Regions from separate parts of the Nesterenkonia xinjiangensis genome, predicted to be linked through region 1. Evidence: predicted binding sites of a transcription regulator. Region 1 holds the regulator's gene; the other holds the start of a gene.
The links. The regulator HrcA, encoded in region 1, represses chaperone genes, less so after heat shock. The targets are predictions, from matches to a motif close to TTNGCACTCGNNNNNNNCGAGTGCNAA.

Region 1 (5,981 bases):
CGCCGACCGGCTGGGTGAAGCCTGCCGGCGCGGTGTCCTCGCTGGTCATCCGCGAGGCTCCTGGCGATGGTCGGCGGCACGCCCTGGCCCGCCCTGGGGGCGGCGCCGGCCCTGCGGCCGCCGTCCCTCCTGATGCTGCTGGAAGGACTCGTAGGCGTCGACGATGCGACCCACCAGCTGGTGGCGGACGACATCCTCGGAGCCCAGCCTGGAGATCATGATGTCCTGCACGCCCTCGAGGATCTCCAGGACCGTGCGCAGGCCCGAGTCGGTGCCGCGAGGCAGATCGACCTGGGTGATGTCCCCGGTGACCACGATCTTGGAGTTGAAGCCCAGCCGGGTGAGGAACATCTTCATCTGCTCGGCGGTGGTGTTCTGCGCCTCGTCGAGGATGATGAAGGAGTCGTTGAGCGTGCGGCCCCGCATGTAGGCCAACGGAGCGACCTCGATGATCCCCGACTCCATCAGCCGCGGGATCGACTCGGCGTCGATCATGTCGTGCAGCGCGTCGTAGAGCGGCCGCAGATAGGGGTCGATCTTCTCGTTGAGGCTCCCGGGCAGGAACCCCAGCCGTTCTCCGGCCTCCACCGCCGGGCGGGTGAGGATGATGCGGTTGACCTCTTTGGCCTGCAGCGCCTGGACCGCCTTGGCCATGGCGAGATAGGTCTTTCCGGTGCCGGCGGGTCCGATGCCGAAGACCACGGTCGACTCGTCGATCTGGTCCACATAGGTCTGCTGGTTGGCTGTCTTGGGCCGGATGGTCCTGCCCCGATGGGAGAGGATGTTGGTGGTGACCATCTTCGCGGAGGCCCCGGCACGATTCGCCCGCACCATCGTGGCCACCTGCTCGATCAGCTCCTCACCCACCGTGGTGCCGGAAGCCGCCAGGCTCTTCAGCTGCGAGAGGATCTCCACGATCTGCAGCACGTCCTGCTCGGGGCCCGCCACGGTGATCAGCTGGTCGCGCAGCCCGATCGAGGCTGCCGGGCTGATCCCCTGCAGGATGCGGACGGCCAGGTCCTGTGGCCCGAGGGTGCGGAACATGCTGTCCGGGTCCGCGAAGTGGACGGTGCGCTCGATGCTTCCCACCGGGGAGGCGGCGGCACCGGCCGCCACGCCGGAGGTGGAGTCGGCCGAGGTGAAAGGAGTATCAGTCATCGGTGCTCAGTCTACTGCCGTCGCACAGGACCCGAGGCACCCGCCTCCGGGCTCCCCGGTCCGCTCCATCGCCCCAGCAGGACCTGCACGCCGGCCAGTGCCGCCGGTCCGGCGGTGGAGGAGCGCAGCACGGTGCGACCGAGCCGAGCCACGCGGGCTCCGGAGCTGACCAGCCGCTCGATCTCACCGGGCGTGATTCCGCCCTCCGGCCCCACCACCAGATGGAGCTCCTCGGCATCGACGGCGTTCAGCTCCCGGAGTGCGCCGTCCAGGGAGCGCTCCTCGGTCTCATGGAGCACGACGACGGCGACCCCAGCCTGCTCGACGATCCGTCGGCAGTACTGAGCGGTCGTGTGCAGCTGCTCGACCTCCGGCACGGCGGTCCGGCGAGTCTGCTTGGCCGCGGTGCGCACGATGGACACCCATTCGGCGTGCTTCTTCGCCTCCCTGCCGGCCTTCCAGCGGGCCACGGACCGCTCGGCCTCCCAGGGCACGACGGCCTCGATCCCGAGCTCGGTGGCCGATTCGACCGCCTGCAGGTCACGACGGTCTTTAGCCAGCGCCTGGACCAGCACCAGACGGGGCCGCTCGAGCGGCTCTCGGCGGACGTCAGAGACCACCACCGTCAGCTCACCCCGCGCGGCCTCGATCACTTCGCCGGTCACACGCAGCCGCCGGGTGTCGGAGAGTTGGATCTCCTCCCCGGAGCTCAGCCGCATCACCGTGGCGGCATGGTGCCCCTCGGCGCCGTCGAGCACGACCTGACCACCGACCTCGACCCCGTCGAGCCGCCCCGGCTCGAGATGGAACAGCGGAGCCGTCACAGACTGTCCCAGGCCTCGCGGAGCTTGGCGAACACGCCGCGGTGCTCGGTGGTGGACTCGCCCAGCTCCTCGCCACGCTCGACGGCGAGCTCACGCAGCAGCTCGCGCTGCCGGTCGCTGAGCTTCGCCGGAGTCTCGACCTTGAGATGGATCTTGAGCGCACCGCGTCCCCCGCCGCGGAGGTGGGCCACCCCTCGGTCGCGGACGGTGAGGACCTCACCGGACTGGGTGCCCGGCTTCACCTCGATCTCCTCGACGCCGTCGAAGGTGTCGAGGCTGACGGTGGTGCCCAGTGCGGCCGCCGTCATCGGGATCGAGACCGTGGCGTGCAGATCGTTTCCGCGGCGGGTGAAGACCTCGTGAGGACGCACATCGACCTCGATGAACAGGTCGCCCTGCGGCCCGCCGGCCAGACCGGCCTCCCCCTCGCCGGCCAGGTGGATGCGGTTCCCCTTGTCCACCCCGGCGGGAATCTTGACCTTCAGGGTGCGACGCTCCCGGACACGGCCCTGGCCGTCACACTCCTGGCAGGGGTCCTCGATGATGCTGCCGAACCCGGCGCAGCGGGCGCAGGTCTCGGTCTGCAGGACGGTGCCGAGGATGGACCGCATGGGGCGCTGGACCTGACCGTGCCCCTGGCAGTCCGGGCAGGTCGTGGGGCTGGTGCCCTCCCGGGTGCAGGAGCCTTGACAGACCGAGCAGGTCACCGCGGTCTCGATCTCGACCTCCTTGGTCGTGCCGAAGACGGCGTCCTTGAGGTCCAGGCGGATCCTGATCAGCGAGTCCTGGCCGCGGCGGGTGCGCGAGGCCGGCCCGGAGGCGCCCGAGCCGAAGAAGGTCTCGAAGATGTCGCCGAAGCCGCCGAAGCCCTGACCACCGCCGAAACCGCCGCCGCCGAAGGGCGAGCGGCCGTTCTCATCGCCGGTGGCGTCATAGTTGCGGCGCTTGTCGGCGTCGGAGAGCACCTCATAGGCACGCCCGATGAGCTTGAACTGCTCAGCCGCATCCTCCGACGGGTTGACGTCCGGGTGCAGCCTGCGCGCCTTCTTCCGGTACGCCTTCTTGATGTCGTCGGTGGACGCTCCACGGCTCACGCCGAGCGCCTCGTAGTAGTCAGTCACTTCTCACCCTTCAGAGAGGATCCGGGACAGGTACCGTGCCATGGCTCGCACCGCTGACATGGTGGAGCCGTAGTCCATGCGTGTGGGGCCCACGACCCCGAGCTTGGCGGCTGCGCCGCCGTCGCCGATCGCGTACTCCGCCGCCACCACGGAGGTCTCGGCGAGCGAATCGTGGCTGGTCTCGTGACCGATGCGGACCGAGAGTCCGCGGCGGTCCTGCTCCATCTCGGTGAGCAGGCGCAGCAGCACCACCTGCTCCTCGAGAGCCTCGAGGATGGGGCCTATGGAGGGACCCAGATCGCGATCGGACCTGGCGAGGTTAGCAGTGCCGGCCATGATGATGCGATCCACGCGCCCCGCCTCCAGCACCGTCTCCACCGTGTGGGCCACGATCGCCATGGCGGGCTGCAGCGACGGTTCGACGGTGCCGACGAGCTGGTCCATGGGCAGCGGGAGGGCCGAGACCGAGCGGTTGTGGAGCTCCTCGACCAGCCGCTGGCCGATGCGCTGCAGGGACTCGTCGTCCAGCGGAGCGGCCATGGTGGCCATGCGCTGCTCCACCCGGCCGGAGGAGAGGATCACCACCACCAGCACCTTGTGCGTGCCCATGGAGAGCACCTCGATGTGCCGGATCCTGGCGGTGGACTGCTGGGGGTGCTGCAGCACGGCGACCTGGTTGGTCAGCATGGCGAGCAGCCGGACGGTCTGCTCGAGCATCTCGTCATGGTCGTCCGCAGCCTCGAGCAGCGTGTCCATGGCACGGCGTTCCGCGCGGGAGAGCGGCCTCACCTCGGAGATCCGGTCCACGAAGATGCGATAGCCCTGATCGGTCGGGATGCGGCCTGCCGAGGTGTGCGGCGCAGCGATCAGCCCTTCGGCCTCGAGAAAGGCCATGTCATTGCGGATGGTCGCCGGAGAGACCTCCAGGTTGTGGCGCTCCACCAGCGCCCGCGAACCCACCGGCTCCTGGGTCTGCACGTAGTCCTCGACGATCGCACGCAGCACCTGCAGACGACGGGTGTCCGACATCCTGCGACTCTCCTCTCCCGACAACGGCTGGCACTCTCCTGCAGCAAGTGCCAATTCTAGCGCGTGTCGGTCAGATCCGACGAAGCCTGCGACGCCGCTGCTAGGCTCCCGCCCTGTGACCTCTCCTCACTTCTCCACCGACTGGTCCTCCTGGGGCCCCACTGACATGGCCTCCCGCCGTCGCGCGCAGCATCGCAGGGTCCCGCAGGTGCCTGCCGACCCCGGCACGGTGCTCGAGGAGACCGAGTCCGGCTGGGTGGGGGCCGTCGTGGGGGTGGAGGCCTCCGGGGGCATCCACCTGGTCCGACTCGAGGATCGCCATGGACGCAGCCGCGCTTTCCCGCTGGGCCACGGGTTCCTCCACGAAGGCGCCCCCGTGGAGGTCATCGCCCCCGCTCCGCGACCGACAGCCGCGCAGGCTCCGCGCCGCACCGCCTCGGGCTCGCTCGCGGTGGACGGCGCCCGCGCCCGCGTGGCTCGCGCCTCGCGCATCTGGGTGGAAGGCACCCACGACGCCGAACTCGTCGAGAAGGTCTGGGGCGAGGACCTCCGCCTCGAGGGGATCGTCGTGGAGCCCCTGCACGGTGCCGACGATCTCGTCGGTGCTCTCCAGGGGTTCGGCCCCGCCCCGGAGCGGCGGGTCGGCGTGCTCCTGGACCACCTCGTGCCCGGATCCAAGGAGAGCCGCATCGCGGCAGAGGCCATGGCCATGCGGGGGGCCGCCGGCAACGTCATGGTCCTGGGCCACCCCTATGTGGATGTGTGGCAGGCGGTGAAGCCCCGGCTGCTCGGACTGGAGCGCTGGCCGGACATCCCCCGGCACATCGACATCAAGGTCGGCACCCTCCAGGCGCTGGGCTGGCCGCACCGGGACCGCCGAGACATCGCCACAGGGTGGAAGCGGATCCTCGGCACGGTCAGCAGCTACGCGGACCTGGAGCCGTCGCTGCTCGGACGGGTGGAGGAGCTCATCGACTTCGTCACCGTCTGAACGGGGTGTCGCCCCCGGTCAGCGTCCAGGCGCGGACGGTAGAATGTCGACCACTCCGGCGCCCACCGCGCCGCGGGTCCTTCATCCCACGAGCATCAGAGAGGGGCACCGTGCCACAGTCCGAGCCTCCACACTCGCGGCAGCCACATTCGGATGGTCCCCACCGGTCCGGGCACCGACGCCCCGCGACCTCAGGTCCCCCGGACTCCAGCCACTCCGACCGCGTCGAGGGGTCCTCTGACGCGGCGCTGCCGCTGACCCCGTCCGAGGACCGCCGCTGGGCGACGCTGTCCCACTTCGGCGGACTCATGGGCTGTGTCCCGTCGCTGATCATCTACCTGGTCTTCCGAGACCGCGGCCCGTTCACCGCCCAGGAGTCCAAGGAGGCGCTGAACTTCACCCTCCCGGTGACCGTGGTGCTGCTGGTCTGCTATGTCCTCGCGCTGATCCCCGCCGTGGGATGGATCTTCGGCCTGGTCGCCGTCTTCCTCTGGATGGTCATGACGATCTCCGGCCTGGTCGCCGGGATCGAGTGCAACAAGGGCCGTCCCTACCGGTACCGGATGAACCTGCGCCTCATCCACTGAGGCGGCGGGTCACCGCGTCAGCCAGCAGGCGGCCCTTGAGCGTCAGCACCACACGGCCTCGCGGGTTCGCCGAGCTCGGCCGCAGCGGAGAATCCGCGGCGAGCCCGTCGGTCACCAGGCCGCGCAGCATCGCGTCCTCCAGCGGCACGGCTCCGGGCAGCGCCTCGTGGGCCGCCACGTCCAGACCCTCGGCGATCCGCAGGCGCAGCATCAGATGCTCCAGGGCCCGTGCGTCGTCGTCGAGCACCTCCCGCCCGTGGCCGGGCGCGAG
Region 2 (5,981 bases), 2.4 Mb from region 1:
CGACGAAGCGGATGTCGCGGTTGGTGATGATGCCCAGCAGCTTCCGGTCGGCGTCGACCACCGGCAGCCCGGAGACGCGGTAATGGGCGCAGAGGTCGTCGAGGTCCTCCAGCGTGGCGTCCGGGGTGATCGTCACCGGGTCGGAGATCATGCCGGACTCCGAGCGCTTGACCTGGTCGACCTGCTTCGCCTGGTCCTCCAGGGAGAGGTTCCGGTGGAGGATGCCGATGCCGCCGAGCCGGGCCAGGGCGATCGCCATCGGTGCCTCGGTGACCGTGTCCATGGCCGCGGAGGCCACCGGGGTGTTCAGCGTGATGTTGCGGCTGAACTGCGTGGAGGTGTCGGCGTCGGACGGGATGACGTCAGTGGCGCCGGGCAGCAGGAGGACGTCGTCGTAGGTCAGTCCGACGAAGCCGAAGGGGTCGTGGTCCTCTGCGGGGGTCTCAGTCACGGGGTCTCGCCTCTCCAGGGGGTCGCTCGGGTGCTCGCGGGGCCGCGGCGCCGTCGGGTGCGCCGCCGTCGGTGTCAGGGCCACAACAAGTCTACTGCCGCCGAGATTCCTGTGTGTCCGGCTGACGGCCGGGCCGGGCGGGGCCCATGGCAGGCGTGAGGCGACCAATGTGACAGCATATGAACTTATCTGTTCATATTTCTGAAGATATCGCCCATAGTGGTGTGCAGGCACATCCGCACCACTTCTGCACACACCTTCCTGCAGCGAAAGGCATCACCGCATCATGAGCACCGAAGAGGCACCCACACCCGAAGAGAACCAGAGCTCAGGCCGACGCTCCAGCGGCAAGCTGGCCGTGGCGTTCGTCGCCGTGGCGGCACTGGCCGCCACCGCCGGAGGCGTCGTCACCAGCAGCCTCAGCGGCGGCGACGAGGACGGCTCCGCCTCCGCGGCCCCGGGGGGATCCGGCGAACAGGCCGCCACCGTGGCGAATGTTCAGGTCACCGGCGAGAACCGCGGCCAGGACGAGGTCCACCAGGGCGGCGACGAGGACCTGGAGAACGTCCTGGTCTCCACCGACTGGCTCGCCGATCGCCTCGACGAGGGCGACCTCGCCGAACAGGGCATCGTGCTGATCGACGTCTCCGAGGAGCTGCCCACCTCGGAGCTGACTCCCTACTCCGAGGCCCACATCCCCCAGGCCCAGTACGTGAACTGGTCCACCGAGTTCACCCAGCCCAACACCCGGGAGTTCATCTCCCAGGACGAGTTCACCGAGCTCACCCAGAGCCTGGGCATCGACGACGGCGACACCATCGTCCTCTACGGCGACAGCAACAACTGGTTCGCCGCCTACGCCGCCTGGGTGTTCAAGCTCTACGGCGCCGAGGACGTCCGGCTGCTCGACGGCGGCCTGCACAAGTGGGAGGCCTACGACGAGCGTGAGCTCACCGAGGAGGTCCCCGACGTCGCTGAGGGCACCTGGGAGGCCCAGCCGCAGAACCTCGACATCCGTGCCCTGCAGCCGGAGGTCCTGGAGATCGCCGACGAGAACGTGGACGGCGAGTCCGACACCGCGCTGGTCGACATCCGCTCCGCCGACGAGCACGACGGCGCCGTCGGCGTGGACCCCGCGATCTTCGAAGGCGAGTCCACCTCCATCTGGGGCCACATCCCCGGCTCGGTGAACGTCTCCTGGGGTGAGATCGTCGACCCCGAGACCGGCCAGTTCCTGCCCGCCGACGAGATCCGTGCCATCTACGAGGACGCCGGCGTGGACCTCGACTCCCCGATCGTCACCTACTGCCGCATCGGTGAGCGCGCCTCGCATTCCTGGTTCGCCCTGAACCAGATCCTCGGCGCCGACGCCCAGGTCTACGACGGCTCCTGGACCGAGTGGGGCAACTCAGTCGGCGTGCCGGTGGCCAACAACACCGACGAGCGGGCCGGCCTGTGGGGCAGCGGCAGCGGCTCGTGAGCACCACCGCAGAATCCACGACGACGGAGCCCGCCCGCCGCACCGGCGGCCCGGGCTCCGTCTCGGTCCCCGCCGACCGTCCGCTGGGCTGGACCCGGGCGGACTCGGCGCGCACCGGCGTCGCACTGGGGGTGGCGGCCCTGCTGCTGGGCCTGGCCGCCTGGCTGGCCGTCACCGACGGCGAAGGCCTCGGCGGGTCGAACGCCTCCTTCGCCCTGCTGATCGGCGCCGGACTGGGCATCCTGTTCGAGCGCGGCCGGTACTGCTTCTTCTGCGTGTTCCGGGACTTCTTCGAGAAGGGCAGCTCCCGGGGCCTGTACGCCGTGCTGGTCTCCATCGCGGTGGGGATGATCGGCTACGCCGTCGTCTTCTCCCTGCGGGTGTCCAACCCCACCGGCGGCACACTCCCCTCGGATGCGCACATCGCCCCGGTCTCGCTGGCGCTGGTGATCGCCGGGCTGGCCTTCGGGCTGGGCATGGTCATCTCCGGGGGATGCATCGCGGGGCATCTCTACCGCCTGCCCGAGGGGCATCTTCGCTCGATCCCGGCGCTGGCCGGTGTGGTGGTCGGCTTTGCCGCGGGCTTCCTCTCCTGGGACTTCATGTACTCCGGGTTCATCGCCGGAGCTCCAGTGCCCTGGCTGCCGGCCGGCGGCGGGTACACGGTGGCCATCCTGCTGCAGCTGGGCGTGCTGGCCGGCCTCGGGCTCTGGCTGCTGCGCTGGAACCCACCCGTGCAGGGACGCGGGGATCGCGTGGTCGACGGGACCGAGATCCGCAGGCTGCTCTTCTTCAAGCGCTGGCCCGCCCTGGCCACCGGGGCCGGCGTCGGGGTCCTGGCGGTGCTGGCCTACTACAAGGACCAGCCGCTGGGGGTGACAAGCCAGATCTCCTCGCTGACGCGCACGAGCATGGACTCCGCGGGGCTGCTGCCGAACTTCATGCCTGGCCTGGACGAGCGGCTGGCCGGCTGCGTGGCGCTGGTGGTGCACACCGTGACCACCAACGGCTGGCTGATACTGGGGATCGTGCTGGCCTCCCTGGCGGCGGCGCTGCCCGGTCGCCGAGTCCGTGTGGAGCGGCTCACCGGGTGGAACTCCCTCACCGCGGCGATCGGCGGGGTGCTGCTGGGATGGGGTTCGATGATCGGGCTGGGCTGCACCATCGGAGTGCTGCTCTCCGGCACCCAGGCCATGGCGCTCTCCGGCTGGGTCTTCGGCGTGGCGGTCTTCGTCGCCGCCGGCGTCGGCTTCCGACTGGGCCTGCATCGCCGGGCCAGCCCCGGCGTCTATCGCTGAGCGGAGCACTCCGCATCACCGGAATGGACCGACTCATAGGGCGGTCTTAGCACTCTGCTTGACCGAGTGCTAAGGCCGTCCTAAAGTTTGTGTTGGCACTCGACGTCATCGAGTGCTGATTCGGCGCCGGTGTCACCGGTGTCGGAGCCTGACGGGGCGCCATCCGGCACCGCGACGACGGTTGGTCACTCCCAAGGCGCGCAACAAACCCGGCCTGCGGCACGACGTCGGCGTCACACGACGTACAGCCCTGGCCTGAGCACAGACCCGATTCGACTTCACGCAAAGGAGAGCACTGACGTGTCAGTCTCTATCAAGCCCCTCGAGGATCGCATTGTTGTCCGCCCCCTGGAAGCTGAGCAGACCACCGCTTCCGGCCTCGTGATCCCGGACACCGCCAAGGAGAAGCCCCAGGAGGGCGAGGTCGTGGCAGTGGGCCCCGGCCGCTTCGACGACAAGGGCAACCGCGTCCCGGTCGACGTCTCTGAAGGCGACGTCGTCATCTACTCCAAGTTCGGCGGCACTGAGGTCAAGGTCGGCGGCGACGAGTTCCTCGTCCTGAACGCCCGCGACGTCCTGGCTGTCGTCGAGAAGTGATCGCGGACCTCCGCACACTTCTCGAGACCCGCATCTGACTCGCAAAGGAAGCAACTCACATGGCAAAGCAGCTGGAGTTCGACGATGCCGCCCGGAAGGCTCTTGAGGCCGGCATCGACAAACTCGCCGACACTGTCAAGGTCACGCTGGGCCCCAAGGGCCGCAACGTCGTCCTGGACAAGTCCTGGGGCGCGCCGACCATCACCAACGACGGCGTGACGATCGCCCGCGAGATCGAGGTCGAGGACTCCTACGAGAACCTCGGCGCTCAGCTCGCGAAGGAGGTCGCCACCAAGACCAACGATGTCGCCGGCGACGGCACCACCACGGCCACCGTGCTCGCCCAGGCCCTCGTCAAGGAGGGTCTGCGCAACGTGGCCGCCGGTGCGGCGCCGAGCGAGATCAAGCGCGGCATCGAGACCGCCGTCACCGCGGTGACCGAGCGCCTGAAGCAGAACTCGCGCGACGTCGAGGGCGCCCAGGTGGCCCACGTGGCCGCGATCTCCGCCCAGAACGACGAGGTCGGCGAGCTGATCGCCCGCGCCTTCGACGCCGTGGGCACCGAAGGCGTCATCACCATCGAAGAGTCCTCCACGACGTCGACCGAGCTCGACATCACCGAGGGCATGCAGTTCGACAAGGGCTACCTCTCCCCGCACTTCGTCACTGACGCCGACCGTCAGGAAGCTGTGCTGGAGGACCCGCAGATCCTGATCCACCAGGGCAAGATCTCCAACATGCAGGAGTTCCTGCCGCTGCTGGAGAAGGTCCTGCAGGCGAAGAAGCCGCTGTTCATCATCGCCGAGGATGTCGAGGGCGAGGCCCTCTCCACCCTGGTGGTGAACAAGATCCGCGGCACCCTGAACGCCGTGGCCGTCAAGGCTCCCGGCTTCGGCGACCGCCGCAAGGCCATGCTGGAGGACATCGCGATCCTCACCGGCGCTCAGGTGGTCTCCCCCGACCTCGGTCTGAAGCTGGACCAGGTGGGCCCCGAGGTGCTCGGCACCGCTCGTCGTGTGACCGTCACCAAGGACAGCACCACGATCGTCGACGGCGCCGGCTCCACGGAGGACGTCGAGGCCCGTGCCGCGACGATCAAAGCGCAGGCCGACGCGACCGACTCCGAGTGGGATCGGGAGAAGCTGCAGGAGCGGCTGGCCAAGCTGGCCGGCGGCATCGGCGTCATCAAGGTCGGTGCGGCCACTGAGGTGGAGCTCAAGGAGCGTAAGCACCGCATCGAGGACGCCGTGTCCTCCACTCGCGCGGCCCTCGAGGAGGGCATCGTCGCCGGTGGCGGCACCGCGCTGATCAACGCGCTCTCCGCCCTCGACGAGGACGAGAACGTGCAGGCGCTGGCAGGCGACGCCGCCGCCGCGGTGGGCATCGTCCGCCGCGCGCTGGTCCAGCCGCTGCGCTGGATCGCGCAGAACGCCGGCGAGGACGGCTTCGTCGTCGCCTCCAAGGTCGCGGAGCTGGAGCCGAACCACGGCTACAACGCCAAGACCGGCGTGTACGGCGACCTGATCGCCGACGGCGTCATCGACCCGGTCAAGGTCACCCGCTCTGCGCTGCAGAACGCCGCCTCCATCGCGGCGCTGGTGCTGACGACCGAGACGCTGGTCGTCGAGAAGAAGCACGACGAGGACGAGCACTCGCACTGATTGCTCTGATCCGTCTCTGAGAGGGGCCCTGGCACGTCATCTGACGAGCCAGGGCCCCTCTTCTGTCCCCTCCCACTCCCAGTTGAGCTGGTGAGTTTCCGCCCGAAAGACGCGCTCTGGGGCCGTATTCAGGCGGAAACTCACCAGCTCAACTGAGCAGGAGGACGCTCACTCGGGCCACGACGCCGATGAAGTCCTCTCTGAAGTCCACGCGATTCGCCCGCACGACCGTCCACCCGTCCCGGCGGAACGCCCCGTCGCGCCACTCGTCGCTGGCCTGCTGCTCGGCCTCGAAGTGATGGGCTCCGTCATACTGGACCGCCACCTTCCGACGGCGGTACGCCAGGTCGGTCACGGGGCTGACGGGATCATCCGGGTCAAGTCTCGCCTGCAGCTCCGGCTCCGGATGGCCGGCCTCGACGAGTCGCAGACGAAGAAGGGTCTCCGGCGGGGAGTCCGCCCCGACGCGCACCCTCTCGAGAGCCTGCCGTGCG

Region 2: groES (co-chaperone GroES) is a predicted target of HrcA. The motif match lies at 3,276-3,302, and genes of this name have one in related genera.

What each region holds. Positions count from the first base shown of each region.
Region 1 covers NZ_JACCFY010000001.1:3,201,545-3,207,525, reverse strand. Annotated here, with positions in the region: gene ybeY (rRNA maturation RNase YbeY) at 1-49, opposite strand, end outside; gene HNR09_RS14370 (PhoH family protein) at 46-1,158, opposite strand; gene HNR09_RS14365 (16S rRNA (uracil(1498)-N(3))-methyltransferase) at 1,170-1,982, opposite strand; gene dnaJ (molecular chaperone DnaJ) at 1,979-3,103, opposite strand; gene hrcA (heat-inducible transcriptional repressor HrcA) at 3,107-4,132, opposite strand; gene HNR09_RS14350 (DUF3097 family protein) at 4,299-5,123, shown strand; gene HNR09_RS14345 (magnetosome magnetite crystal formation protein family) at 5,234-5,710, shown strand; gene hemW (radical SAM family heme chaperone HemW) at 5,700-5,981, opposite strand, start outside.
Region 2 covers NZ_JACCFY010000001.1:759,513-765,493, forward strand. Annotated here, with positions in the region: gene guaB (IMP dehydrogenase) at 1-451, opposite strand, end outside; gene HNR09_RS03495 (sulfurtransferase) at 738-1,931, shown strand; gene HNR09_RS03500 (YeeE/YedE thiosulfate transporter family protein) at 1,928-3,229, shown strand; gene groES (co-chaperone GroES) at 3,530-3,826, shown strand; gene groL (chaperonin GroEL) at 3,886-5,487, shown strand; gene HNR09_RS03515 (DUF559 domain-containing protein) at 5,636-5,981, opposite strand, start outside.